Regions from separate parts of the uncultured Oscillibacter sp. genome, predicted to be linked through region 1. Evidence: predicted binding sites of a transcription regulator. Region 1 holds the regulator's gene; the other holds the start of a gene.

The links. The regulator Rex, encoded in region 1, represses fermentation and respiration genes when NADH is low (regulators of the CRP and FNR family bind a similar motif). The targets are predictions, from matches to a motif close to ATTGTTAANNNNTTAACAAT.
Region 2: the regulator Rex is predicted to act here: its motif matches at 7,790-7,809, upstream of Q1M04_RS01710 (acetyl-CoA C-acetyltransferase).

The regions. Positions count from the first base shown of each region.
Region 1 covers NZ_CATMPS010000007.1:24,821-39,301, reverse strand. Annotated here, with positions in the region: gene galT (UDP-glucose--hexose-1-phosphate uridylyltransferase) at 1-1,373, shown strand, start outside; gene ilvD (dihydroxy-acid dehydratase) at 1,525-3,192, shown strand; gene Q1M04_RS05700 (phosphatase PAP2 family protein) at 3,269-3,799, shown strand; gene Q1M04_RS05695 (hypothetical protein) at 3,963-4,181, opposite strand; gene Q1M04_RS05690 (S-layer homology domain-containing protein) at 4,315-5,397, opposite strand; gene Q1M04_RS05685 (redox-sensing transcriptional repressor Rex) at 5,418-6,056, opposite strand; gene Q1M04_RS05680 (response regulator) at 6,287-7,909, shown strand; gene Q1M04_RS05675 (sensor histidine kinase) at 7,906-9,318, shown strand; gene Q1M04_RS05670 (ABC transporter substrate-binding protein) at 9,315-10,310, shown strand; gene Q1M04_RS05665 (GntR family transcriptional regulator) at 10,361-11,428, opposite strand; gene Q1M04_RS05660 (substrate-binding domain-containing protein) at 11,932-12,975, shown strand; gene Q1M04_RS05655 (sugar ABC transporter ATP-binding protein) at 13,080-14,481, shown strand, end outside.
Region 2 covers NZ_CATMPS010000002.1:21,734-36,214, forward strand. Annotated here, with positions in the region: gene Q1M04_RS01680 (tRNA (cytidine(34)-2'-O)-methyltransferase) at 1-413, opposite strand, end outside; gene Q1M04_RS01685 (hypothetical protein) at 734-1,222, shown strand; gene Q1M04_RS01690 (ribose-phosphate pyrophosphokinase) at 1,313-2,269, shown strand; gene pth (aminoacyl-tRNA hydrolase) at 2,391-2,978, shown strand; gene mfd (transcription-repair coupling factor) at 2,997-6,497, shown strand; gene Q1M04_RS01705 (peptidylprolyl isomerase) at 6,598-7,602, shown strand; gene Q1M04_RS01710 (acetyl-CoA C-acetyltransferase) at 7,885-9,141, shown strand; gene Q1M04_RS01715 (VOC family protein) at 9,293-9,691, shown strand; gene Q1M04_RS01720 (GlsB/YeaQ/YmgE family stress response membrane protein) at 9,870-10,109, opposite strand; gene Q1M04_RS01725 (TatD family nuclease-associated radical SAM protein) at 10,127-10,747, opposite strand; gene Q1M04_RS01730 (hypothetical protein) at 10,767-11,621, opposite strand; gene Q1M04_RS01735 (TatD family hydrolase) at 11,609-12,412, opposite strand; gene rpsT (30S ribosomal protein S20) at 12,529-12,792, opposite strand; gene Q1M04_RS01745 (M23 family metallopeptidase) at 13,041-14,021, shown strand; gene Q1M04_RS01750 (hypothetical protein) at 14,005-14,481, shown strand, end outside.

The sequences.
Region 1 (14,481 bases):
AACCGGAGCATACCTGGGACCCAGCCGGCATAGAACTGGCCCCCGTGCTGGAGGAGCTGCTGGACGACGCCCACGCGCGGGGCGTGCTGGCGGAAAACTCCGTGGTCTACCGGGATCTCTTCGACACGGAAATCATGGGACGCCTCACCCCCCGCCCCGCCCAGGTGATCGAGATGTTCCAGACCCTGTGCGCCCGGGACCCCAAGGCCGCCACGGACTGGTATTACACATTCAGCCAGGACACCAACTACATCCGCCGGGACCGCATCGCCAGGGACATGCAGTGGAAGGCCCCCACGGAGTACGGGGACCTGGACATCACCATCAACCTCTCCAAGCCGGAGAAGGACCCCAAGGCCATCGCCGCCGCCCGGGACCTCCCCGCCTCCAACTACCCCCGCTGCCAGCTCTGCGCGGAAAACGAGGGCTACGCGGGCCGGGTGAACCACCCCGCAAGGCAGAACCACCGGGTGGTCCCCATCACCATCAACGGCTCTCCCTGGTTTTTGCAGTACTCCCCTTATGTCTATTACAACGAGCACTGCATCTGCTTCAATCAGATTCATACCCCCATGAAGATCGACCGGGCCTGTTTCGGCAAGCTCCTGGATTTCGTCCGCCAGTTCCCCCACTACTTTGTGGGCTCCAACGCGGATCTTCCCATCGTGGGCGGCTCCATTCTGGCCCACGACCACTTCCAGGGCGGACGGTACACCTTCGCCATGGAGACGGCCCCTGTGGAGACTTCCTTTACCTTCCCCGGCTTTGAGGACGTGGAGGCGGGCATCGTAAAGTGGCCCATGTCCGTCATTCGAATTTCCTCCGAAGACCCGGACAGGCTTATCGCCCTGGCGGACAAGATCCTGGGCAAGTGGCGGGCCTACACCGACGAGGCGGCGGTCATCCTCGCCGAGACGGACGGCGTGCCCCACAACACCATCACGCCCATCGCCCGGCGGCGGGGAGAAAAGTTCGAGCTGGACCTGGTGCTGCGGAACAACCTGACCACCGAGCAGTACCCCCTGGGCCTCTATCACCCCCACGACGAGCTTCACCACATCAAAAAAGAGAACATCGGCCTCATTGAGGTCATGGGCCTGGCGGTGCTCCCCGCCCGGCTGAAGGAGGAGCTGGCGGCGGTGGCAGACGGCCTCGTCCATGGCCGGGACCTCCGTGCGGATGAGAGAACCGCCAAACACGCCGGCTGGGCGGAGGCCTTCGCTCCCAACTATACGATTACGGCGGAGAACGCCCCGGAAATCGTCCAGAAGGAAACCGGCCTGGTTTTCGCCCAGGTGCTGGAGCACGCCGGGGTCTACAAGCGGACAGCGGAGGGCAAAGAGGCCTTCCTCCGCTTCCTAAACACGATTTAACGATCCGCGCCTTCTTTTTAAACGCTCCACCGGCTTTGCCGGTGGAGCGTTCTCCCGTCTTGACAGGGGCGGGATTCTATATTATGATAAAAATCCGGTACTGAAACCGATTTTCCCGGGCCCTGCCCGGACACATAGGAGGCAAATTCATATGAAAGAACGCAGCCGCAACGTCACCCAGGGCATCGAACGGGCCCCCAACCGCTCACTGTTCTACGCCCTGGGTTACACCAAGGAGGAGCTGGAGCGCCCGCTCATCGGCGTGGTCTGCTCCTATAACGAGATTGTTCCCGGCCACATGAACCTGGACAAAATCGCCGAGGCCGTGAAGGCCGGCGTCCGGGCCGCCGGGGGCACCCCCGTGGAGTTTCCCGCCATCGCCGTGTGCGACGGCATCGCCATGGGCCATGTGGGCATGAAGTATTCCCTCATCACCCGGGATCTCATCGCCGACTCCACCGAGGCCATGGCCATCGCCCACCAGTTTGACGGGCTGGTCATGATCCCCAACTGCGACAAGAATGTCCCCGGCCTTCTCATGGCCGCCGCCCGGCTGAACATTCCCGCCGTTTTTGTCTCCGGCGGCCCCATGCTGGCGGGACGGCTGAACGACGGGCGGCGCACCTGCCTGAGCCACATGTTTGAGGCTGTGGGCAGCTACTACGCCGGGAAGCTGGACCAGGAGGGCGTGGAGGACTATGAGAACAACGCCTGCCCCACCTGCGGCTCCTGCTCCGGCATGTACACCGCCAACTCCATGAACTGCCTGACGGAGGCCATCGGCATGGCCCTCCGGGGCAACGGCACCATCCCCGCCGTCTGGTCCGCCCGGCTGCGGCTGGCCAAGCACACGGGCATGAAGATCATGGAGCTGGTGGAAAAGAACATCCTCCCCCGGGATATCATGACCGAAGCGGCCTTCCACAACGCCGAAACCGTGGACATGGCCCTGGGCTGCTCCACCAACACCATGCTCCACCTCCCCGCCATTGCCCATGAGTGCGGCATTGCGCTGGACCTGGACATGTCCAATGAGATTTCCAGCCGGACCCCCAACCTCTGCCACCTGGCCCCCGCCGGGGATACCTACATGGAGGACCTGGAGGGCGCGGGCGGCGTCTACGCCGTCATGAAGGAGCTGACGAAAAAGAACCTTCTGGATACCTCTTTGATCACCTGCACCGGAAAGACCATCGCCGAGAACCTGGAGGGGGTGGAAAACCGGAACCCGGAGCTCATCCGCCCCATTGAAAGCCCCTACTCCCAGGACGGCGGCATCGCCGTGCTGAAGGGCAACCTGGCCCCGGAGGGCTGCGTGGTGAAGCGCTCCGCCGTGGCCTCCGAAATGATGATCCACAAGGGCCCCGCCCGGGTCTTTGACTGCGAGGAGGACGCCATCGCCGCCATCTACGCCGGGAAAATCGTAGCCGGGGACGTGGTGGTCATCCGCTACGAGGGCCCTAAGGGCGGTCCCGGCATGCGGGAGATGCTGAATCCCACCTCCGCCATCGCGGGCATGGGCCTGGACAAGGACGTGGCCCTCATCACCGACGGCCGCTTCTCCGGCGCGACCCGGGGGGCCTCCATCGGCCACGTCTGCCCCGAGGCGGCCCAGGGCGGCCCCATCGCCTTTGTGGAGGACGGGGACACCATCGCCATCGACATCACCAAATGCTCCATCTCCCTGGAGGTGGACGAGGCCGTTCTGGCGGCCCGGAAGGCCAAGTGGGTCTGCCCGGAGCCCAAAATCAAAACCGGCTACGCCGCCCGGTACGCCAAGCTGGTGACCAGCGCCGCCCGGGGCGCGGTCCTGGAATAATCATTCTTCTCAGCAAGCCAAACGGGGGCCGCGGCATGACGCCGCGGCCCCGCCCGCATTGCATAAGGAGGACTCTATGGAACTGGAATTGACAATCCTGGCCTGGATACAGCTTCATCTCCGCTGCGGCTTCCTGGATTGGCTGATGCCCTTTGTCAGCGGCCTGTCCAACCATGGGGAAATCTGGATTCTCCTCGCCGCCGTGCTGCTCCTCATGCGGCGGCAGCGGGCATACGGCCTCTCCGCCGCCTGTGCCCTGACCCTGGATCTGATTGCGTGCAACATCCTTTTAAAGCCCCTGATCGGCCGGGTCCGGCCCTTTGCCTTCCGCCCGGACTTCCCGTTGCTGGTCCCCCCGCCGGGGGACGCCTCCTTCCCCTCCGGCCACACGGCGGCGGCGTTCGCCGTGGTCTTTGCCTTGCGGTTTTCCGGCAGCCCGTTGTGGCGTCCGGCCCTGGCCCTGGCCGCCGTGACGGCCTTCTCCCGGCTGTATCTTTACGTCCACTGGCCCACCGACGTCCTGGGCGGCGTCCTGCTGGGCGCCGCCGTGGGCTGGGCCGGGGCTAAGCTGACGAAAGCGCTTCTCAAAAAGCCCAAGGAGCCCTGAAAAGAGCCCCGGACCCTGTTGGGCCCGGGGCTTTAGTTATGTCATTGGTAAAAAAGTACCGTCACGGCAGCCACCCGGTTGCCGTCGCTCCAGCCTAGTCTATCACCAGGCTATCAGAGCGCGCGAACGCTCTTTTGCCTACTTTTCTCTCGAGAAAAGCAGGTCAGCAGCAGGGAGCGGGGTTGCAGTTGTTGTTGCAGCCGCAGTTGCAGCCACCGCAGTTGCATCCGCCACAGTTGCATCCGCCGCAGCTGCACCCGCAGCCGCATCCACATCCGCCGGTGCTTCCGCCCCAGCTGTTGTTTCCGCAGCAGCACCAGACGATGATCAGCAGGATGATGATCCAGCAGCAGTTTCCGCCGCCAAAGCCGTTATTGCACATAATGAAACCTCCTGAGAGATGTAGACCGAATCGGAGCGGTCCCAGTTCATCATATGCCCCCCGCCCTTGGAGGTGACTAACGCCGCCCCCGGGAAGACCCTCCCGAGGGCGGCGCACACATATTACTACATTACTACAAGCGCCAGTTCAGCACCGGCGGCGCGGCGTCCCGCTCAAACTGAGTAAAGACCCCCTTGTCCATCAGCCGCTGGGCCAGCGTCAGGCCCGTACCGGCTATCGGAACCTCCAGCGCGTAATAGGAGACGTACACCAGCTCCGCCCGCAGGAAGGGGTCCCGCTGGAGCATGGCCGCCTCCCCCTCCGTCAGAAGGCCCGCGCTCTGAGCCCGGGCCAGCGCGTCGGAGAGATCCGTGTTGGCGGCGGAGCTGTAGCCCAGGGCCCGAAGGACGAACTCCGTATACTGCCGGGCGTTCACCGGGCCGGAGGGGCGGAACTCCGTAGCGCTGTAGCCGTTGGTATAGCCTTTTTCAAAGGCATAGCCCACGTATTTCGCCCCGTTGGTCCCGGGCTGCACATCGTTAAAGGGACAAGTCCCGTTCCAGGTCAGGGCCTCGCTCTCCTCCCCCAGCACCCGGATGAACATGATCAGCGCTTGAAGTCGGGTGGGGGCCGCTTCCAGGTCAAAGCCCTGACCGTAGCCGGTGTAGCTGCCCTGGAAGAGGTGCATGGCCTTCAGGGCGGCGGCCATGGCGTTGTAATCCGTAGAGGTGGAGTCGTAGAAGGTGCAAGACCCCTGCCAGTCCACCACGGCAGTCTTGCTGGTAATGGTAAAATCAGCGGCGGTGTCCTCCGCCACCAGGTAGCGGTGCCGGAGCACCAGGCTTCCCCCGCTGGGGATCACCGTCCCGTCCGTCACATCCACCACCGCTCCGGAAGAATAGCCGACCTTCCCGCTTCCCGCCAGAAGCAGCACGCCGTCGCCGGTAACAGCCTGTAAAACATCCTCCTGTTTCACGCGGCGCTCCGTCCAAGCGGCGGCCGCCCCAATGGGCGCGGAGGAAATCCCCCCGTCCCCCCCGGAAAGCGCCCCGCCGTTCTCCAGCCGGGCGTCCACGGCGGCGTCCACCTTATTGGTAAAAGCTCCATTCAGATACGACAAGGAGGCCAGCGGGTCCCCGGCGTCCCCGGCAGCGGCGGCCCAAACGGCGGCAGCCAGCAGGCACAGCGGGACCAGGACGAGCAGTTTTTTCCGCATGAGGGTTCCTTTCTCCTTTGTCAACGGTTGGCAATGCGGTAGCTCAGGGTCAGCAGGCTGTCGGCAAAGTGGATGTTCTCAATCTTCACGTCGGGCTGGCCGCAGATAATTTCCACGTTGGTAAAATTCCAGAAGCCCCGGACTCCCAGCGCAACAAGCCGGTCCGCCGTTTCCTGGGCGATGGACTGGGGAATCGTCAGCACCACCACGTCCACACTGTGGGAACGGATGAAATCGTCCACCTCGTCCATGGAATAGATCGGAACGCCGTTGACCCGGGTGCCGGTGACAGCGGGCGAAACGTCGAAAGCGGCGTCCACCGTAAAGCCGGTCTGGGCAAAGGGGAAATTCTGCAAAAGCGCGTGGCCCAGATTACCCACGCCGATCATCACCAGATGATGATTGTTGTCCACACCCAGAATCCGGCCGATTTCCGTGTGAAGCTCCTCCACATTGTAGCCGTAACCCTGCTGTCCGAACTCCCCGAAGCAGCTCAGGTCCTGGCGAATCTGGGAGGCGGTGATGTTCATCTCCTGCCCCAGAGAATGGGAGGAGATGCGCACCACGCCTTTGGCGCAGAGTTCGGTCAATTGCCGGTAGTAACGGGGCAGCCGCCGGATAACGGCGTCGGAGACATTTTCTTTCTTCAAAGCCCTCACTCCCAATCAGAATTTGTCATAACAGTTATAGTTTAGCTCATAATCGGTAACTTGTCAATTTTTTTAACAATCTTTTTCCTAAAAAATTTCCCCGGAGCAGAGAACCCACCGCGGCCTTTGCGGCGGCGCCAATTCCCCTTAAAAATCTTTTGTAGAATTCCACGGCAGAATATGGTATCCTAAATAAAACAGCCGGAGCGCACCGAGCGGCGATGCGGAGGGGGATCATCATGCTGCGCGTATTTTTAGCAGAGGACGAGAGCATCATCCGGGAGACTCTGCGGGACACCGTGCCCTGGGCCCAATATGGCTATACCTTCGCCGGGGAGGCCGGGGACGGGGAGATGGCCCTGCCCCTTATCCGCCAGCTGAAACCGGACGTGCTCATCACGGACATCCGCATGCCCTTTATGGATGGCCTGGCCCTCAGCGAGCTGGTCCGGCGAGAATTTCCGGAGATGAAAATCATCATCATCTCCGGTTACGACGACTTTGAGTATGCCCGGCAGGCCATCAGCATCGGTGTGGACCAGTACCTTTTAAAGCCCATCACGAAAAAAGCCCTGCTGGACGTGCTGGAGGAGCTTAAGAAGAAGATCGAGGGGGAACGGGCCAACCGGAGCTATCTGGCCCAGTTCCACCAGGAGGCGGAGGAGTACGAGCAGTACACCCGCCGGGTCTTCTTCGAGCGGGTGGTGGCCGGGCAGCTCTCCGTCCAGGAAATCTATGAGTCTGCGGCCAAGCTGGACATCGACCTCCGGGCCCAGTGCTATACCATCGCCTTTTTCTCCGTTCTGCCGGAGTCCTCCGGCTCGGCGGAAGTCTACTCCGAACCGGGAGCCCGCCTGCGGGACGCCCTGCTGGAGCATTTTCTGAAATACCCGGAATACATCCTCCTGCGCTGGAACCTGACCACCTATGCCGTGCTCCTTAAGGGCGAGACCGCCCGAATGGAGGAGCTGGCCCGGCGCTGCGTGGAGACGGTGCGGAGCCAATACGCCGCCTATGCGCCGGAGCAGAACTGGTATGTGGCCATCGGCCGCCCCACCCAGCGGCTCAGCACCCTGCCCGCCTGCTTTGAGGAGGTCTCCCGCCTCTGGGCCTACCGGCACATCCTGCCCCAGCAGCATGTGCTGACGGCGGACTCCGTCAGCTTTCTCACCGGCACTGGCGGCGGGAACAGCCAGCTGGACCGGCTGGACGCCGGCAAGGTGGACCCGGCCATTCTTTTGGGCGTGATGCAGAGCGCCAGCGCCCAGGAAATTCCCAGTTTCACGGACGAATACATCCACAGCGTGGAAGAGGCCCTGGGGTCCAAGCCGTTTTGCCAGTACCTTATGCTTTCCGTCCGTTTTACGGCGGACCGCTTCGCCGCCTCTTTGGGCGTGGGACGGCAGGAGGCTTTCGCGCCCCTGACCTGCCTGGACCTGGTGGGGAGGAACGTGACGGCGGCGGACTTGAAAAGCTATTTCTCCGCCATTTTGCTGCGGATGGTGGAGCTGCGGGACCAGGCGTCCAGCAGCCAGTGCCGCCAGCTTCTCAAGCAGGCGATGGCCTACATTGACAACCACTTTACCGAGGAATCCCTCTCCTTGAACCAGGTAGCCCGGGAGGTGAACATCTCCGCCAACTACCTCTCGGCGGTGTTCAGCCAGGAGATCGGGGCCACCTTCACCGAATATGTCACCGGGAAACGGATGGACCGGGCCAAGGAGCTGCTCCGCACCACGGACAAGCGCTCCGGCGAGGTGGCGGCGGCGGTGGGATATAAGGACCCCCATTATTTCAGCTTCCTGTTCAAAAAGACCCAGGGCTGCACGCCCCGGGATTACCGGGGAGGAAAGCGCTCATGAGCCGCCCGGATTCCATCCAGAGCCGGATGCGCCGCATGGCGGTGGTGTCCTGCAGCTTCATGGCGGCGGTCCTGGCGGTGACACTGGCGCTGGCGCTGGTTTACAACAGCCAGTACAAAAACCTCCTCTACAATGTGACCACCGCCTCGGAGTTCAACCAGGATTTCAAGGAAAACATCGATCTCAAGATGTATTATTACGTCATCGAAAGCCGGTATTCCGAGGGCCTGCCCATCCAGGAGGTCCAAGACGCCCAGGCCCTGGCGAAGGACCTGCTGGACAGCACCAGCCAGAAGGACAGCCTCCAGGCCGTCACCAGCGTGCTGGACCTGTGCGAAAATCTGGAGGAGAAGATCTACCAGATTGAGCAAACCCAAAGCTATGACAGCCGGCAGATGCAGCTGGAAAACAACGTCTACGTCCTCACCGCCCTGATTCAGGAATATATGTACAACTACCTCTACTATGAGTCGGTGCAGCTGAACCTGCTCCAGCAGCAGATTTCCCGGCAGATGGCGGCGGAAATTCTGCTGGTGCTGCTCCTGTCCGCCGTATTGATCGCGCTGCTGGTCCGCTACAGCGTCCACTTGAGCCGATCCGTGGCCCAGCCGGTGGTGGACCTGAGCCGCCGGGCGGAGGACGTTATCGGAGGCGACCTGACGGTCCGGGAGCCGGTTCGCTCGGAAACCTATGAGATTCGGACCCTCAGCGAGGGCATGGAGCAGATGATCGCCCGGCTCAACGCCCAAATCCAGGAGACTACTCAGAAACAAGCAAGCCTCCGCAAGGCGGAGCTGGCGCTGCTCCAGGCCCAAATCAATCCCCATTTTCTATACAACACCATGGATACCATCATCTGGCTCATTGAGGCGAACCGGCCCCAGGCGGCGGTGGAGATGGTTTCCGACCTCTCCAACTTCTTCCGCCACTCCCTCAGCCGGGGGGAGGATATCATCACCCTGGGGGAGGAGGAGGAGCATGTCCGCAGCTATCTTCAAATCCAGCAGGCCCGCTACAAGGACATCCTGGACTACACCATCCGGATGGACCCCGCCCTGCGGGAGACGCGCCTGCCCAAGCTGACCCTCCAGCCCCTGGTGGAAAACGCCCTGTACCATGGCATCAAGCGCAAGCGGGGCAGGGGCTGCATCCGCATTGCCAGCCAGGCGGAGGGAGCGGCCGTGCTCCTCCAGATTACGGACGACGGCGCTGGGATGACCGCGGCGCGGCTGGAGGAGCTGAACCGGGCGATTGAGAAGGGGGAACGGGTGGGCTTCGGCCTGGTGACCGTCCACGAGCGGCTGCGGCTGCTGTTCGGCCCGCCCTATGGGCTGACGCTTTCCAGCCGGGAGGGCGCGGGAACCACCGTGACGGTGCGGATTCCCCGCCGGGGAAAGGAGGAAGCATGAAACGCACGTTCCTGACGGCGCTGCTGGCTTTGAGCCTTTTATTCGGCTCCGCCTGCGGAGCCGGGATGAATCCCCAGGGCGATTCGTCCAATGAGGACCTGACGGTCATCGGCATGTGCCAGGTAGGGGCGGAGTCCGACTGGCGGGTGGCGAATTCCGAGTCGATGAAGGCGGTGTTCACCGAGGAGCGCGGCTACCGCCTCCTGTTCGAGGATGCCCGGCAGAAACAGGAAAACCAGATTACCGCCATCCGAAAATTTATTCAGCAGCAGGTGGACTATATCGTCCTGATGCCCATCAGCGAAAGCGGCTGGGACTCCGTGCTCCAAGAGGCGAAGGAGGCGGAGATCCCCGTCATTTTAGTGGACCGCATGGCGGACGTGGGAGACGAGAGCCTCTATGCCGCCCACATTGGCTCCGACTTTTTAAAGGAGGGGAGGCTGGCCGCCGCCTGGATGGAAGACGCCTTTCGGGAGGCGGAGGGCCCTGTCCGCATCATCCACATTCAAGGAACCTTGGGCTCTACCGCCCAGCTTGGCCGCACGGCGGCGCTGGAAGAGGCCGTGGAGGCTCACGAGAATTGGGAATTGCTGACCCAGCTGGACGGGGATTTCACCCAGGCCAAAACTTATGAGGTCATGACGGAATACCTCTCCTCCCTGCCGGGGAGCGGGGATATCGACGTGGTCTACTGCGAGAACGACAACATTGCCTTTGGAGCCCTTCAGGCCCTGGAGGAACGGGGATATGCCTGCGGCCGGGAGGGTGTGAGCGTCATCACCTTCGACGCCACCCGGGGGGCGCTGGCGGAGTGCCTGAACGGAAGGATCGCCCTGGCGGTGGAGTGCAATCCCCTCCTGGGGCCGCTGGTGGAGACGGTGATCCAGGACATGGAGGCGGGCCGGACGCCGGATAAGCATTCTTATGTGGAGGAACAAACCTTCACCGCGGAGAACCTGACCAAGGCGCTGATTGAAAGCCGGGAATACTGAGAAAGGGCCGGGAACGGATGCCAGCATCCGTTCCCGGCCCTTTTGTCCGATTATCCGCTGCTTCGCGCCACCAGCTCCCATTCCAGGGATTTCGACCGGGCCGCCTCGCCCAGCAGAAGGCCGATCATCTGCTCCGCCGCCACCCGGCCCATGCGGCTGCGGTGGCTGAGGGAGGTGATAGGCACGGGGCCCAGCTGGCTGAGGTAACTGTTGTCGAAGCTGACCACCGCCACATCCTCCGGCACCCGGCGGCCCGCCTCCAGCAGGGCTTGGATCAGGTGATAGGCGATTTCATCGTTGTAGCAGATTACCGCTGTGGCATCCTCCAGCCGCTTCTGGAGAAAATCGGTCAGTAAGCGTCCGTCCCGCTTCTCCAAAAGATGGCGGCGGTCTTCGGTATCGTACCAGGCGAAGCGCCCGTCCTGAATGGACAGCCCCGCGTCCCGGAGGGCGGAGACGACTCCATGGTAGCGCTGGGGGCCCTGTACGTCGTCGCTCTTGAAAATCCCGGCGATTTCCCGGTGGCCCCGTCCCGCCAGGTAGCGGGCCAGCTGATAGCCGCCGCCGTAATTGTCGTCCGACACACAGGGAACCCGTTCCAGTCCGGCGTAAGCGCCGTGGAGGAAGACGATGGGCGTGCCTGTCTGGAGAAGGCGCTGGTAGAGGTCGGCGTTCGGGGTGGGCAGGGCGGTTTTGGAGCCCTCCACCAGAAGGCCGCTCACCGGCTCTTCCAGCAGGCGGAGGAGGATTTCCCGCTCCGCGCTGACCCGGTTTTCCGTGGCGTAGACGGCGGTGGAGTAGCCCTGTCTGGAGAAGACGTCTGAGGCGTCGTGGAGAATGGCGGGGAATATGTAATCGTCCAGGAAGGAGGTCACCACGGCGATCTGCCGGGGCGCCGCCCCGGGAAGGAGGCCGGTGGCATAGGAGCCGCTGCCCTGCCGCCGTTGGATCAGCCCCTCCTCCTCCAGGAGGGACAGGGCGTGGCGGACGGTCTGGCGGCTTAGATGGTACTGGCGGCTCAGATCCTGCTCTGTGGGCAGCTTATATCCGGGCCGCCCGCTGTTCCGGGCCAACTCCTCCCGGAGCTTGTCTGCCAGAAGCTGGTATTTTGCCGCCATGCCTGCGCCTCCTCCCGTCATGGATCGCTTTCATTATACCAAGAGTCAATGGTAATCTGCCCAAAATAAAGGTTGATACTTTTTGGAACTTTGTCGCTTTGTTCAAAAGAAAACACAAATTTTTTTGCCGCGTCTGTCGGGCTCCGGTTTGGCGGGCAAAATTTTTTACCTTTTACCAAAAGAAAATCAACTGTTTTTTGAAAGTTGGGCAATCTGCCGGAGGGAAAAATTTGCCCTGCTCTTTTGAAAATCAGAAGAAAACAAACGAATCTATAAGACAAATCATAAAATTTTCAACTTAAAGAGAAATTGTTTCTCCGAAAAGATCAAAATTTGTATTACTATCTGTCATAATGTATAAAATTTGTCCTATTTACTCATACAAAAGTGGGTATAATGACCAAAAACGTATTGACTTTGCGAGAGGAATCGTTTTTAATGCAGTTACAGAAACCGGACGGCCGTCCGGCGCGAACCCAAAATTTGAAAGCGAGGAATTGGTTATGAAGAAAGTCTTTTGTCTCCTGCTGACCCTGTGCATGGTTTTGGCTCTGGCCGCCTGCGGCGGCGGCAATGGCGGCGGGGATTCCGCTCCCGCCGACAGCGGCAGCTCTGCCCCGGCGGATACCGGCTCCGACGCCCAGGAGCCCGCCGACGCCTCCGGCGAGCTGATCACCGTCGGCGTCATCAACAACGACCCCAATGAATCCGGATACCGGACCGCCAACGACGCGGCCATGCGGGCGACCTTCACCGAAGAAAACGGCTACAAGGCCACCTTCTACAACAACAACGACGCGGCCCAGCAAATCGCTACCGCCCAGCAGATGGTCCAGGACGAGGTGGACTTCCTGCTCCTCTCCCCCGCCTCCACCACCGGCTGGGACACCGTCCTTCAGGACGCCCAGGCCGCCGGCACCCAGGTCATCCTCTTCGACCGTATGCTGGAAGCTGACGAGAGCATGTACGTAGCCGCCGTCGTCTCCGACATGCCCGCCGAGGGCAAGACCGCCGTGGACTGGCTGGCCGCCCAGGGCCTGGACGAGTACAACATCATCCACATCCAGGGCCACATGGGTTCCGACGCCCAGCTGGGCCGCACCGGCGCTCTGGACGAGAAGGTCGCCGCCGAGGGGAACTGGAACTATGTGACCCAGCAGACCGCCGACTGGGACGAGGCCACCGCCCGCACCATCACCCAGTCCGTGATTGACTCCGGCAAACCCTTCAATGTGATCTATGCGGAAAACAACGGCATGGCCCGGGGCGCCGTGGCCGCTCTGGACGCCGCGGGCATCACCCACGGCAAGGACGGAGATGTCATCGTCATGGGCTTCGACAGCGACAAGTGGGCCTTTGAGGCGGTGCTGGAGGGCAGCTGGAACTACATGGGCCTGTGCAACCCCCTCCAGGCGGACACGGTCGACGGCATCATCAAGGACCTGGCCGCCGGCAATGCCCCCGCTCAGAAGATCATCTACACCCCCGAGCAGGGCTTCGACTGCGATACCCTCACCCAGGCCGATGTGGACACCTACGGCACCTGATTTCAAATAGTCCGAATCGTAACATCACGTGACCCGGCACGCGGCGCGGCATGGCAGCCGCGCCGCGTGCCGCTTGTCGATTTGAAGAATGGAGGCGAATCCCTATGCAGGAAGGCGCGGTATTGGAAATGCGGGGCATCTGCAAGTACTTCCCCGGCGTGCGCGCCCTTCAGGATGTGGATTTCACCCTGCGGAAGGGGGAAATCCACGCGCTGATGGGAGAAAACGGCGCGGGAAAATCTACGCTCATCAAGGTGCTGACCGGCGTGTACCCCAAGGATGGCGGGGAGGTCCACATTGAGGGCGTGGACGGGCCCGCAGTCATCCGCTCCCCCCAGGACGCCCAGAACGCGGGCATCAGCACGGTGTATCAGGAGATCACCCTGTGTCCCAACCTGAGCGTAGCGGAGAACATGTATATCGGCCGCACAAAAGGGGCGGTCACCAACTGGAGGAAGATGAACAGCGGCGCGGGAAAGATCCTGGAGTCCCTGGGCATTCCCGCCAGCCCCACCCAGCAGCTGGGGACCTGCTCCATCGCCGTGCAGCAGATGGTGGCCATTGCCCGGGCGGTGGATATGGAGTGCAAGGTGCTGATTCTGGACGAACCCACCTCCTCCCTGGACGAACAGGAGGTGCAGAAGCTCTTCGGCCTCATGCGGGATCTGCGGGCGAAAGGCGTGGGCATCATTTTCGTCACCCACTTCCTGGAGCAGGTCTACGAGGTCTGCGACCGGATCACCGTCCTCCGGGACGGCCAGCTTGTGGGCGAGTACGTCATTGAGGCCCTGCCCCGCGTCCAGCTGGTCAGCAAAATGCTGGGCAAGGAGCTGGACGACATGGCCGACATCAAGGGCGAGTCCGGCGGCGAGGCGATCAGCCGGGAAGGCGCTCCCGTGCTGGAGGCGCAGGGCCTTTGCAGCAGCGCGGGCATCAAGCCCTTTGATTTCTCCATCCGCCGGGGGGAGGTCAACGGCTTCACCGGACTGCTGGGCTCCGGCCGCAGCGAGTGCGTCCGGGCCATTTTCGGCGCGGACCACGTCACCGGCGGCACGGTGAAAATGGACGGCAAAGAGGTCAAAATCAAAAAGCCGCTGGACGCCATGAAGCTTGGCATCGGCTACTTGCCCGAGGACCGCAAGGGCGACGGCATTGTGGGCGACCTCTCCGTCCGGGAGAACATCATCCTGGCCTATCAGGTGATGAAGGGCTTCTTCCGGCCCATTTCCCGGGCCCAGGCGGAGGCCTTCGCCGACAATTACATCAAGCTCCTGGAGATCAAGACCGCCTCGGCGGACACCCCCATCAAGTCCCTTTCCGGCGGCAACCAGCAAAAGTGCATCCTGGCCCGGTGGCTTCTCACGGACCCCAAATACCTGATTCTGGACGAACCCACCCGGGGCATCGACATCGGCACAAAAATCGAGATTCAAAAGCTGGTCCTGCGGCTGGCGGAGAAGGGTACCAGCGCCACCTTCATCTCCTCGGAGATCGACGAGATGCTGC
Region 2 (14,481 bases), on a different contig from region 1:
AGGTTCAGGCTCCGGGCCTCGTCCACCATGGGCAGCCGGACGCAGCGCTCCCGAAACCGCTCCCGGAAGGGGAGGGGCAGCCCGGCGGTCTCCTTGCCGAAGAAAAGCCAGCTGTCTTCCGTGAATGCTGCCTCCGTGTACGGCTGGGGAGCCTTGGTGGTGGTGAGCCAAAGGTCCGACGCGGCCTCCGGATGGCGGCGGAAGAGGTCTTCCAGATTCTCGTAGTCCGAAACCTCCACCAAGTGCCAGTAGTCCAGGCCGCAGCGCTTCATGTTCCGCCGGATGGCGCCCTGGGAGATGTCGAAGCCCAGGGGGCGGACCAGATGGAGGCTGGAGCCGGTGGCGGCGCAGGTGCGGGCGATGTTCCCGCAGTTCTGGGGAATCTCCGGTTCCACCAGTACGACGTGCAGCATAGGGGCCCTCCCGCTTTTTCACAGAATAGTGTTATTGTAATCTATTACCTTAACAAATTCAACTACATTCTTTGAAAAAATTACATTTTTGATTAAAACATACCAGGGGGAAAAAGCAAATTCTGCGAAACGCCGAAAAAAGCCGGGAGATTTGGGGGCTTTTCTCTCTTTTTCCGTGAGCTCTGACAAAAAAGAACAAGAGACAGGAAAAAATTTGGAAAAAATTCTAGGGACAAATTCACCGTAACCACTGGATTTTCCCCAAAAGTTTGCTATAATGGAGTTGCCTTTAGTAAAAATGTGCAAAGGAGGGCGAGTTCATGAGTTGTCCGAAACAGGCTGTTTTGATTTTTGAGGAAGACGCCGCCGTCCCGGCGGGCTTAAAGCCGCTGATGCTGGAAACCGTGCTGTCCCGTCCCATCCTATCCTGGGTATGCGACCGATTGCGGGCTGAAGGCGTTCAGCGGCTTTTCGCTGTCTGCGGCCCCCGCTTCGCGGAGGAAGCCCGGGGCATCCTGCCCCCGGAGTCCGCCGTTTCCGAGCAGTGGACGGACCTGGAGTCGTTTTTGGACACGGACGGCGCCACGCTGGTGCTCCCCAGGGCCGCGTTCCCTATGGAGGAGGCCGGGCCGGGCTTTGCCTACGCCGCGCCGGGCCGGGAGCTCCGGGAGACCTGGCGGGTGAAAATGACCAACAGCGTGCAGGGCGCGGAGCTGGTCTCCGGCTGGCTGCCGGTCTACGGGCCGGACACCGTGGCCGAGATTGAGGCGCTGCTGCGGCAGAGGGAAGCCTCCAAGGAAATGGGATAAAGAAAAAAGTGAATTCGTCCGGCCAATGGCGCGGCTGGACAAAAAAATAAATGACCGGAGGCCCGGTCATGGAAAGAGAGCGTTTAGGATATGATTTCACACGGGAAAGATATCAAGGTGTTCTCCGGCAACGCGAACCTGAAGCTGGCGAAGGAAATCTGCGCGCAGATGGGCACGAAGCTGGGAGAGGCCGAGGTCGGCGCCTTCTCCGACGGCGAGGTGTTTGTCTCCCTGTATGAGACCGTCCGGGGCAGCGACGTTTTCGTGGTCCAGCCCACCTGCAGCCCGGTTAACAACAACCTGATGGAGCTGCTCATCATCATCGACGCGCTGAAGCGGGCCTCCGCAGGCCGCATTACCGCTGTCATTCCCTACTACGGCTATGCCCGGCAGGACCGGAAGGCCAAGGCCCGGGACCCCATCACCGCCAAGCTGGTGGCCAACATGATCACCGCCGCCGGGGCGGACCGGGTGCTGACCATGGACCTCCACGCCGCCCAGATCCAGGGCTTCTTCGATATCCCGGTGGACAACTTGGCGGGCAACCCCATTTTCGTGGACTACTACGCCAAGAAGTTTGGCGGCAGCTGTGAGGACATGGTGGTGGTATCCCCGGACGTGGGCTCTGTCTCCCGGGCCCGGGCCTTTGCCCAGAAGCTGCACATGCAGCTGGCCATTGTGGATAAGCGCCGCCAGCGGGCCAACCACTGTGAGGTCATGAATGTCATCGGCGACGTGGAGGGACGGGACTGCATCCTCTTTGACGACCTGGTGGACACCGGCGGGTCCCTCTGCAATGCCGCCCAGGCCCTGATGGACAATGGGGCCCACAGCGTCCACGCCTGTGCCTCCCACGGCGTGCTCTCCGGCCCGGCCATTGACCGGATCAATGCCAGCCCCATTCAGGAGCTGGCCCTGCTGGACACCATCCCGGCTATTCAGCCGGAGCTGAGCAGCAAGGTGAAGTATCTCTCCGTGGCGCCTATGTTCTGCGAGGCCATCGAGCGGGTCTATCAGGAGGTTTCCATCTCCAAGCTGTTCCGCTGAGGCCGGCGTCCGCATCTATAAAGCAATAGAGCCATCCAAGGCGGGGAAGTCGTACTTCCCCGCCTACGTGGGTTGTGCGGAATGGTCGAATTTTTGAGTTTTTTGGAAAGGCGGGACCGATATGCTGTTTGGAAATAAGGGCTCCTCCGTGGAGTGGCTGATCGCGGGGCTGGGGAACCCTGGAACGAAGTACGAGAACACCCGGCACAACATGGGCTTTCGGGCGGTGGAGCTGCTGGCGGAGCAAAAGGGCGTGAAGCTGAACAAGGTGAAGTTCAAGTCCGCCTACAACCTGATGGAATTCGCCGGGGCCCGGTGCCTGGTGATGAAGCCTCAGACCTACATGAACCTCTCCGGCGAAGCGGTGCGGGAGGCGGCGCAGTTTTATAAAATCCCCCCGGACCATGTGCTGGTGATTTACGACGACGTGGCCCTTCCCGTGGGAAAGCTGCGGGTACGGCCCACCGGTTCCGCCGGGGGGCACAACGGCATCAAAAACATCATCGCCCACTTGGGCACCCAGGACTTTCCCCGAATCAAAATCGGCACCGGGGCCCCGGAGGACAAGGACGGCATGATCGACTGGGTTATCGGCGTCCCCTCCCAGAAAGAGCGGGAGGTCCTTCTGGAAGCCTTCCGGCGGGCCATCGAGGCGGCGGCGTGCGTCATTGAGCACGGCTGCCAGAGGGCCATGAACGATTTTAACTGACTGCAAAGGGTTTTTGCCATGAAGCATCTGCTGGAAAAACTGATGACCATTCCGGAGGCGGGGGAGCTGCTCCGCCGGGTGGAGGACGGCGGCTGTCCCGCCGCGGTGACGGGCCTTCAGCCCGTACAGCGGGCCTGCCTGGGCGCGGCGGCGGCTCGGGCGGCGGGCCGTCCGGCGGTCTTTGTCTGCGGCGACGAGGGGGAGGCCCGGCAGCTGGCCGGGGACTTGGAGGCCCTGCTGGGCGAAGCTCCGGTGACGCTGCTGAGCCGGGAGTGGCGGCTCCGCCCCGGGGCGGTGTCCTCCCGGGACTGGGAGCGGGGCCGCCTGGCGGCGCTGTACGCCATGGCCCAAGGCGCTCCCGGGGCCGTTGTGGCCACCGCCGACGCCCTGATGGCCCGGACCATGCCTCCGGAACTGCTGAGGGATCTGTCCGTCATTTTGAGGGTGGGAGAGCGTCTGGATCTGAGCGATTTGCCGGACCGGCTTCTCTCCGCCGGGTATGTCCGCTGCCAGCAGGTGGAGGGCGTGGGCCAGTTTGCCCTCCGGGGCGGCATTCTGGACGTGTTCTCCCCCCTGATGGACCAGCCGGTCCGCTGTGAGTTCTTCGACGATGAAATCGACTCCATGGGGGCCTTTGACCCCGGTACCCAGCGGCGGACGGCGAACCTGGATTCCGCCCTGATTCTCCCCGCCGCCGAGGTCCTGCCCCGGCAGGCAAAGGGAGGACTGGAGGGCCTGGGGGAGAAGCTCCTGGCCCTGGCCGGAAAGCTGGAGAAAAAGGGCTCTCCCGCCGCCGCTCATCTCCGGGAGGACGGTGAGCGCCTGAAAAACGGTTCCGTCCCCGAGGGAATGGACCGCTATCTGACCGCCGTCTATCCTAAAGCCGCCGCCGGAGTCCACTATCTGCCCCAGGACGCCCTGGTGTTCCTTTGCGAGGCGGGCCGGGTGGACGAGCGGGTGAAGGGCGCGCTGCTCCAAAACCGGCAGGACCTGGAGACCTTAATGGAGGCCGGGATTTTAGCAGGAGACTACGCGAAGCTGCTCCTCTCCGCCGAGGAGCTTTACGCCGCCTTGGAGGCCTTCCCGGTGATCATGGCGGGGGCTCTGCCCACTTCCCGCTATCCATACCCGCCCAAGGGCCTTTTGAGCGTCAACGCCCGCCAGCTCAGCTCTTACGGCGGCAGCCTGGAGACCGCCGTCACGGATTTGGAGCAGTACCGGGAGAGCGGCAGCGCCGTGCTGCTGCTGTGCGGTGGGGAGACGCGGGCGAAAAATCTGCACAATCTTCTCTCGGAACGGGGGATTCCCGCTGCCCTGGACATCAAGGGAACCGCCATGCCGGGCCCCGGGGAAGTGCGGATATCCGTGGGAGCCCTCTCCGCCGGGTGCGAGTGGCCGGCCCTGAAGCTGGCGGTGCTGACGGAGGGGCAGCTCATCGCCCCCTCCCGGAAGCGGGCGCGGCCCAAAAAGGATTCCAACCGCCAGAAAATCCAGTCCTATACCGACTTGAAGCCGGGGGATCTGGTGGTCCATGCTCACCACGGTGTAGGCCGCTTCGCGGGCATCCAGCGGATGCCGGTGGACGGCGTGGAGAAGGACTATATTAAAATTGACTACGCCGGGGGGGACTGCCTCTATGTCCCCGCCACGGCGCTGGATTTGGTAAGCAAGTATATCGGCGGCGGAGAGGACGGCGAGGGCAGCCGGAAGCTGAACAAGCTGGGAGGCACCGAGTGGGCCAAGCAGAAAACCCGGGCCAAGAAGGCCGTCAAGGACCTGGCCAAGGGCCTGACGAAGCTCTACGCCGAGCGCCAGCGCTGTCCCGGCTTCGCCTTTTCCCAGGACTCCCCCTGGCAGCAGGAGTTTGAGGAGGCGTTTCCCTACGCGGAGACGGACGACCAGCTCCGGGCCATCGCGGAAATCAAGAAGGACATGGAGCGCCCGAGGCCCATGGACCGCCTCCTCTGCGGCGACGTGGGCTACGGCAAGACGGAGGTGGCCCTCCGGGCGGTGATGAAGTGCGTGCTGGACGGGAAGCAGGCGGCTATCCTGGTGCCCACCACCGTCCTGGCCCAGCAGCACTACGCCACGGCCATGGGCCGCTTCCGGGATTTCCCGGTGCGGATTGAGGTGCTGTCCCGCTTCACGCCGCCCAAGGACCAAAAGCGTATTTTGGAGCTGGCGAAGGAGGGCCGGGTGGATCTTCTCATCGGTACTCACAAGCTGCTGCAAAAGGGCATGGAGTTCAAGGATCTGGGGCTGCTCATCATCGACGAGGAGCAGCGCTTCGGCGTCACCCACAAGGAGCGCTTGAAGGAGATGAGCCGTCAGGTGGACGTGCTGACCCTGTCCGCTACGCCCATTCCCCGGACGCTGAACATGGCCCTGTCGGGACTCCGGGACATGTCCGCCATCGAGGAGCCCCCGGCGGACCGCCAGCCGGTCCAGACTTATGTGCTGGAGCACGATTGGGCCATTTTGGAGGACGCCATGCGAAAGGAGCTTGACCGGGGCGGGCAGATTTACTACCTTCACAACCGGGTGGAGAGCATTGACCGCGTGGCCTCCCGCATTCAAAAGATGCTGGGGCCCGAGGTCCATGTGGTCACCGGCCATGGGAAGATGAGCGAGCAGGAGCTGTCCGCCGTTATGGGGGCCATGGTGGAGGGAGAGGCGGACGTGCTGGTCTGCACCACCATCATAGAGACGGGCATTGACATCTCCAATGTCAATACGCTTATCGTAGAGGACGCGGACAAAATGGGCCTGGCCCAGCTCCACCAGCTCCGGGGCCGCATCGGCCGCAGCGCCCGGCGTGCTTACGCCTACCTGACCTTCCGAAAGGGGAAGGTCCTCCAGGAGATTGCCGCCAAGCGCCTTTCGGCCATCCGGGAGTACGTGGAGTTTGGCTCCGGCTTCCGCATCGCCATGCGGGACCTGGAGATTCGGGGGGCGGGGAATCTCCTGGGCCCGGAGCAGTCCGGATATCTCATGAGCGTGGGCTATGACCTCTATTTAAAGCTCTTGGAGGAGGCCGTGCTGGAGGAGCGGGGCGAGGAGAGGCAGATCGAAACGGAGTGCTCCGCCGACCTGACCGTCAACGCCAACATCCCGGAGCGTTACGTCTCCTCCCCGGAGCAGCGGATGGACCTCTACCGCCGCATCGCCGCCATCCGCTCCAACGACGACGCGTCGGACCTGCTGGATGAGCTTTTGGACCGCTATGGGGAGGCTCCCAAGCCGGTGCTGGCCCTGCTGGACGTGGCCCTTTTGCGGGCGGCGGCGGCCAAGGCGGGGGTGTCGGACATTACCCAGAAGAAGGACGTCCTCCGCTTCCAGATGGCGGTGTTCCGCCCGGAGGCGGTGGTGAAGGTCTGCGGACTGAACAAGTACCGCCAGCGCCTGTCCGTGGCCGCCGGAGAGGACCCGGCCCTGAAGCTGAAGCTGAAGCCCGGCGCGGACGCGCTGGAGAGCGCCATGGAGCTGGTGGAGGATTTGAAGCTGCAAACCCAGGCGTAAAACGCGGGGGATCTGAAGACAGATCCCCCGTGTTGTCATATCTTCCGTTCCTTCCCAATATAATGGTTGGGACAACCTCATGATGGGAGGAGTGGGAGCGATGCGGAAACGGATGGCGGCGCTGGGCCTGGCTCTATGCCTGGGACTCAGCGGCTGCGCGGTGAAAGGGGAGGAGAAAAACGCCTCCCTGCTGGGCCGGGCGGCGGAGCTGGGGGAGGAGCTGGTCCTGCTGACCGTGGACGGCCGGGAGGTCCCCGCCTGGCGGTATCTCTATTGGCTGGCCTTCACCTGTGACCAAGTCCGGGAGAAGTACAAGGACGCCGGCCTGTCCCTGGACTGGGAGACCCCGGTCCCCGGCGGCACCCTGGCGGACTATGCCAAGGACCAGGCCCTGGCCAACACGGCCCTCTACGCCACGGTGGAGAACTGGGCGGAGCAGTACGGCTGCGCCCTCAGCGAGCGGGAGCGGGCGGCCCTGGCGGAGACCTGGGAGGAGCAGTCCGCAGCCCGCGGCGGGGAAGAGGCGTACTTAAAGGAACTGGCGGCCCTGGGGCTGGATCGCCTCCGCTCCGAGGAGCTGTCGGAGGTGGGGATGCTCTACGCCAAGCTCTACGACCTCTGCCTGACGGAGGGCAGCGAGCTCTCAGGCCTCCTGGAGAACACGGACGGCCTGACGGTGGACCGTATTCTGATTTCCGCCGGGGAGGACCGGGAGGCAGCCCGGGAGAAGGCGGCGGAGGTATTCTCCCGCCTCAACAGCGCGGAGGACCCGGCGGCGGCCTTTTCGGTTCTGGCGGCGGAGGGAGACGATGCGGCGGGCCCCCGGACCCTTCTGCCGGGAGACGGGACCCTGCCCCCGGCGCTGGAGGAGGCGGCGCAGACCCTGGAGGAGGGCCAATGCTCCGGAATTTTGGAGTCGGAGGAGGGGTTTTCCATACTTCGCCGTCTGGTCTTCCAGGGGGAGGACCTGGCGGGAGAGGCCTTTGACCGCCTGCTCCAGGCTGCCGCTGAGGAAGCTCTGGTCCAGACCGCCCCGGCCTATGATAACTTGGACGCCGCTGCTTTTGACCAGGCGCTGGCGGAGCTGCGGGCGGAGAAGACGTAAGCCCTCCGCTTCCTGAAACCGGGAAGCGGGACCGGGCGGGATTGGAAAACGATGGATTTTCGTCACCTTGACGAAAACGGACCTGATGTTGTCAAAGATTTAACGAAATTGTAAAACCTGACGAAAGACCATTGACGAAACGGGGAGGAGTCTCTATAATGATACGCAGAGAAAGGCGGTCAGCGGGCTTGTCAAAAAATTGGCAATCTGCGTCCCGCCTTGCCCGTTGAGACTCCGGCGGCCCGCCGAGCCGCCAAAATATTACAAATACGGAGGAACATCATGAAAGATCTTTATGTCGTGAACTGCTGCCGTACCGCCATCGGCTCCTTTGGCGGCAGTCTGAAGAACACTCCCGCTGCGGAGCTGGGCGCGATCGTGGTCAAAGAGGCCCTGAACCGCGCCGGTGTGAAGCCGGAGAATGTGGATGAGGTCATGTTCGGCTGCATCCTCACCGCCGCCCAGGGCCAGAACGTGGCCCGTCAGGTCTCCATCAAGGCCGGCATTCCCTATTCCGTTCCCGCCTACACCGTGGGCATGGTCTGCGGCTCCGGCATGAAGTCTCTCATCGAGGGCGCCCGCTCCATCCTGGCCGGGGATTCCGATATCGTGGTCTGCGGCGGCACGGAGAATATGAGCGCCGCTCCCTTTGCCTCCATGGACGCCCGCTGGGGCGCCCGCATGGGCGACAAGAAGCTGGTGGACACCATGATCAAGGACGGCCTCTGGGACGCCTATAACAACTACCACATGGGAACCACCGCGGAAAACATCAACGACATCTGGGGCATCACCCGCCAGGAGCAGGACGAGTTTGCCGCCGCCTCCCAGCAGAAGACCGAGGCCGCCCAGGCCGCCGGTAAGTTTGATGCCGAGATCGTCCCCGTCCCCGTGAAGGTCAAGCGGGACATGGTGGACTTCAAGAAGGACGAATATCCCAAGGCCGGCGTCACCGCCGAGGGCATCGCGAAGCTCCGCGGCGCGTTCCCCGTGGGTCCCGAGTCCCCCAATCCCGAGGTTGTCCATACCTTCGAGGTCACCGGCAAGAAGGAAACCGAGGACAAGGGCCAGCAGCGGGTCACCGCGGCCAACGCCTCCGGCATCAACGACGGCGCGGCGGCCATCATTCTGGCCTCCGGCGAGGCTGTGGAGAAATACGGCCTGAAGCCCATGGCCAAGCTCATCGGCTGGGGCCAGGGCGGCGTGGACCCCAAGATCATGGGCGTGGGCCCCGTGCCCGCCTCCCGTCAGGCCATGGCGAAAGCCGGCGTGACCATTGACGACATCGATCTCATCGAGGCCAACGAGGCCTTTGCGGCCCAGTCCATCGCCGTGGGCCGGGAGCTGGGCTTTGACATGGCGAAGGTCAATGTCAACGGCGGTGCCATCGCTCTGGGCCACCCCGTGGGCGCTTCCGGCGCGCGGATCATTGTCACCCTGCTCCATGAGATGCAGAAGCGCCCCGAGGCCAAGAAGGGTCTGGCCACCCTCTGCATCGGCGGCGGCATGGGCGTTGCCACCGTCTTTGAGAAGTGCTGATACTCTTTCTCGGAGAGAAAAAGTATCCAAAAAGAGCGTTCGCCCGCTCCGGTTGTCTGGAGGGCGTCCGGGCCGGAGCGGCAGCGCGGAATTGCTGAATTTACAAAGAGGGGCCTTCGGGTCCCTCTTTGGCTGTTAAGGAGAGATAAAAATGCGGGAACATTTTCAAGGGTTGGGCCATGTGGCTGTTTATACGCAGGATATTGAAAAGAGCATTGCCTTTTATGAAAATCTGGGCGGCGAAGTAAGGGGCCGGGGCGCTGTGAACGCTCCGGCGGGAGAGAAGAAGCTGGCTTTGGTGCTGTTTGGCGGCATTACGCTGGAGCTGATCCAGAGCCCTGGGGCCATGCCCATGGGGGAAGGGAACGTCCCCCACTTCGCTATCCTGGTAGACGACCTGGATGCGGCAGCGGCGGAAATCCGGGCGGCGGGAGTGGACAGTTTCCTGACACCGGAGAAGAAGGTCCTGCCGGACCTCTTCGGAGGCTTGCAGAATTGGTTTTTCACCGGCCCCTCCGGGGAGCAAATTGAGCTTTTGCAAATGCTGTAAAGGGAAAGTGGCTTTCACCTAATGGTGAAAGCCATTTCTGCATATTACTTCCGAACTGAAAGGTCGGAAGTAATATGTGCCATGCTTTGCGGTTGCCGCTGTTTACAGCGGCGAGCAAAGCGGCTTGAATCAAATTTATTATTTCCGAGTTTTGAGCTCGGAAATAATAACCGGCGGCTTAGCGGAACAATTTCCGGGCCACCCAGATGAACAGGCATGCGCCTGCTACGTCCACAATGAGATTGGCGAACCAGCCGTAGGCGTAAAAGCCGAACAGGCCGAACACGGTGCTGCCTACGGCAGAGCCTACCACGCCAATGATGATGTTGCGGAGAAACCCGCCGCCGGCATCCATCAGCCTCCCGGCAATCCAGCCCACCAGTGCACCCATAATTAGAGAGCCTAGTAAATGAAACATGCGAACGCTTCCTTTCCTCAGTCTTCAATATATTCCCGCACCCGGTAAACCGCTCCAATTTCTTCCTCGCAGATCTTCCGGCAGTTCTCGATCTCCTCCGTGGGGATGGTGTCCACCACGGTCATCATCACCGTGGGCACATACTGCCGGAGCTCCTTGGCAAAGGACTTCATGGCCTCGTAGGCCCCGGTTTGGACCGGATGGCAGAGAGCGTCGTACTTCTCCGCCGTGTCGGTGTTCAAGGAGATGGATACCATGTCGAACCGCCCGGCGAAGTCCGGGCAGATATTCCGGCCGTGAATCAGGTTTCCGGTGCCGTTGGTGTCCATGCGGGTGAAGGGCTTTTTGCCCTTGGATTTGAGTTGGTCAATCACCCAGCAGATATCGTCGATGCGGTAGCTGGGTTCGCCGAAGCCGCAGAAGACCAGCTGCTTGTATTTTGCGAGGTCCCGGCTTTCGATGTTCTCCAGGATTTCCTCCTTTGTGGGCTCCCGCTCCAGCCATAGATTGTGGGTGTAGATGCTGCCGCCGCGGCCGTTGTGCCGGAGACAGAATTCACAGTTGAAGTTGCAGCGGTTGGTGGTGTTGACATACAGGTTTTCCCCGTACTCGTAGGTGATGGTAAAGCCTTTTTCCATAGAAGAATCGCTCCTTTTCCTATTGCAGATGAAATCCGGACAGAGTAAACACGCCGTCCCGGTATCCGACATCAGCGGTATAATCGGCCACGTAGTTCGTGGTCTTCCAAAGGTCCACCGCGCCCAAAAGCTGGATGGCATGCTCCTCCGGCAGAAGGCGGAAGTTTGCAATCCATCCGGCGGAGGGCTCCATCTGGCCCTCCAAAACGTGCTCCATATCGATTTCCAGAAGCTCCCGACCCAAAATTAGGAAGTTTCTTCCATCTGTCTGGACAAACCTCAGCAGAGGCGGAAGCCTTTCCTGCCAGAGGCTCCCCGGCATGGCGTAATCCGTCAGGGTTCCGTCCGGATTTTTCTCCAGCACATGCAGGTCATAGATCGAAACGCCGGTGCCGCTGCCTACGTAGGTGAGGACAATCAGCTCGTCTTTCCCGTCGCCGTCCAGGTCCATTACAGCCATGCGGGGCAGGAACCGGCGGGGCGTGAGGAAGTCCCAGTCGAATTCCGCCAGGCTGTTCCCCCAGCGGATGAGGGCGGTCTCGTGGGCATTCTCCGAATAAGGCAAGCCGTAAAAGGCTGCGCCTGCTTCGGGCGCTTCCGCTAGAAGGCCGATGGTCCCTCCTCGCAGCCAGCCGTCTATGTCATAACGCATCCAGCTGTTCTCTGGACTGAATTCCCGCGGAAGGGGCAGGTCATAGTCCTCCGCCGGGGCCCGGCCCTCGGTGACGGCGGCCTCTGAGGAAATGGGTTCGGCCTCCGCCGTCTCCGGCAGGGCAAAAGCCGGGACCTCCAGAACTTCCATAACGGTTTCCGGTTTCGCGCCGCAGGCCGTCAGCACTACCAGCATCAACAGCAGGGGAATTATTCGGTACATCCAGTTTCCTCCTTGTAGAATGCCCCAATCTTCGGAAATAACCGCAGCCCGTTCTCCCAAGTGATCCGGGTCATCTCTTCCGGGGACACGCCCTTCCATTCCGCTAGCTTCTCAATGATATAGGACAAATTCCGGCTGTCATTCCGCTTCCCCCGCAGGGGGACCGGGGAGAGGTAGGGGGAATCCGTCTCCACCACGATGCGATCCAGCGGCGTGACGGCGGCCACCTCCGGGGCCTTTTGGGCGTTTTTGTAGGTAATGGGCCCGTCGAAGCCCAAGAACCATCCCCGTTTTAAAAGCGCCTCCGCCATCTCGGGACTGCCGGAAAAGCAGTGGAACACCCCCCGCACCTCGGGATAGTCCAGCACAATGGCCAGGGAATCCCCGTGGGCCTCCCGGTCGTGGACGATGACGGGCAGGTCCAGCTCAATCGCCAGCTCAATCTGCCGCCGGAAGACCGTCTGCTGGAACTCCTTGGAAGGGTTGTCCTTCCAATAGTAATCCAGGCCGATTTCTCCCACTGCCACCACCTTTTCGTGGCCGCAGAGCTTCCGGAGGGCGGCAAATTCCGCCTCGCCCGTCCCGGCGCAGTCAGAAGGGTGGATGCCAACGGCGGCATAGACAAAGGGATACCGCTCCGCCAGGGCCAGGGCGGCCCGGGAGCTCTCCAGCTCACAGCCGGGATCTACCACCAGCCCAACCCCGGCGGCAGGGAGAGCGGAGAGGATTTCGTCCCGGTCGGCGGCGAACCCATTGGAATCATAGTGGGCGTGGGTATCAAAAATAGGCATGGAAAAGCACCTCCTGGCAAAACAAAAAGGACATCCGAACGGATGCCCTTTTGGCCTGACGGCCTCCGGGCATTCACACGGAAGCGTCAATACCCCGGGAGCGGGGATATGTTGGATCAACCGATCCGATTGAGCTTCAGGGTCATGGCGCTCTTTTTGTGAGCGGCCGCGTTCTTGTGGAGAACACCCTTCGCCACAGCCTGATCGACCTTTTTCACCGCAACCTTGTAAGCGCCATCGGCATCGGTGCGATTGCCCTCCGCCGCCGCGGCCTCGAATTTTTTGATCGCAGTCTTGAGATCGGATTTCGTGGCCTTGTTGCGGGCGTTCCTCGCTTTCCCGATGAGAACGCGCTTCTTGGCAGACTTGATATTCGGCAAACCAAACACCTCCTTTGGCCGTAGATTTCATGCGTGCAGGACAAGTCCTACCGTACAGACCTATATTTTAGCAGGGAAAGCTCCAAAAAGCAAGGGTTTTTTTTCATATTTTCATAAGATTATCAAGAGGAGGGAGGAAACCCTGTCCGCCGGAGGGCCGCCGCGCGGATTTCCCGGCATTTTTCCGAGGGCAAGCTCATAAAATGGAGTCAAACAAGCTGTGTAAAACTCCAGAAGGAGGGACGGATATGACTTCAAGGCAGGCGGGACGGCGGATTGCCGCCAATACGCGGCGCAGGACCCGGAGCATCCGAGGCGGGACCCGAAAAAGTGAGCCGCTGGAGGCAAAGGATCTGCGGCTGATGCTGCGGCTGGTGGCTTGCGGCGGCATTTTTGTGGCGCTGGTGGCGGCAAAGCTGCTGCTTCCGGCGCGGATGGAGGCGTTCAATGAGAAGCTCTCCGCTGCCATGGAGCGGAACATGGACGTGCAGGCGGTCTTCTCCGCCGTGGGCCGGGCCTTTTCGGGAGAGGAAAGCGTTGCGGGCGTCTATCAGGCGGTATTCCATCCTGAGGAGGGAGCCGTCCAGACCGGGGCGCTCTCCCCGGCGGACAGCCCGCCAAAGATGACCGCCCGGGCAGTGCAGCTCCGGGACGGCGCGGCGCTGGACGTCCTGCGGCGCTTCCGCCCGGAAACGCCATCCCAGGCGGAGGCGGCGGAAACAGAAGCGGAAACAGAAGGGGCGGGTGGAATCCAGTCGGCCTCGAATCTGGCCTATGTGCTCTACTCCCAGGAGAATCTCCCCGAGGGCGTCAGCATGGAGCAGGACCGCTTGGGCTTTGACTTCTGCGCTCCGGTGACGGGGGGAACGCTCAGCTCTGACTTCGGCTATCGGGAGCACCCCACGGAGGGGGAAGAGCTGTTCCACTACGGGGTGGACCTGGCGGCGGATACGGGGACGGAGGTGCGCTGTTTTGCCGACGGCACCGTCACCGCCGTGGGGGACAGCAGCAGCTATGGGCGTTACTGCGTCGTAGCGCACGAGAGGGGATATTCCACCCTCTACGCCCATTGCAGCCGCATCACGGTCTCCTCTGGAGCAGCGGTGAAGCGGGGGCAGAAAATCGCCGAGGTAGGGGAAACCGGCATGGCCACCGGGCCCCATCTTCACTTTGAGCTCCAGCGGGAGGGAACTTACCTGAATCCCATTTACTATGTCTCATCCCTGTAGGGTTCAGGTTACCGGCGGCTTTGTCCTGCTGACGGCCTGGTTTGTTCTGGCCAACGGCTGGGAGCCCCTGGTCACCGTGCTGGGAGCCGCCGCGTTCCATGAACTGGGACACTGGACCGTCCTTCATCTTTTAGGAGCGAAGGCGGCGGCGCTGCGGCTCAGCGTCCTGGGGGCGGCAATGGAGGTGGACAGCGGGCGGCTGTCCTACGGCGGGGAGCTGGCGGCGGTGCTGGCGGGCCCCGCCGCCAACCTTCTGGTGGCGCTGGTCCTGACGGCCCTGGGAGGAGAGCGCTGGCCCGCCGCCGTGGGGGCAAACCTGGTGCTGTGCGCCTTTAATCTGCTGCCGGTCCGGCCCTTAGACGGAGGGCGGGCGCTGTATCTGCTGGTCTCCTGGGCGGCGGGCCCGGCGGCAGGGGAGGCGGCGGGCCGCTGGGCGGGGACGGTTGCGGCGGCGGCGTTG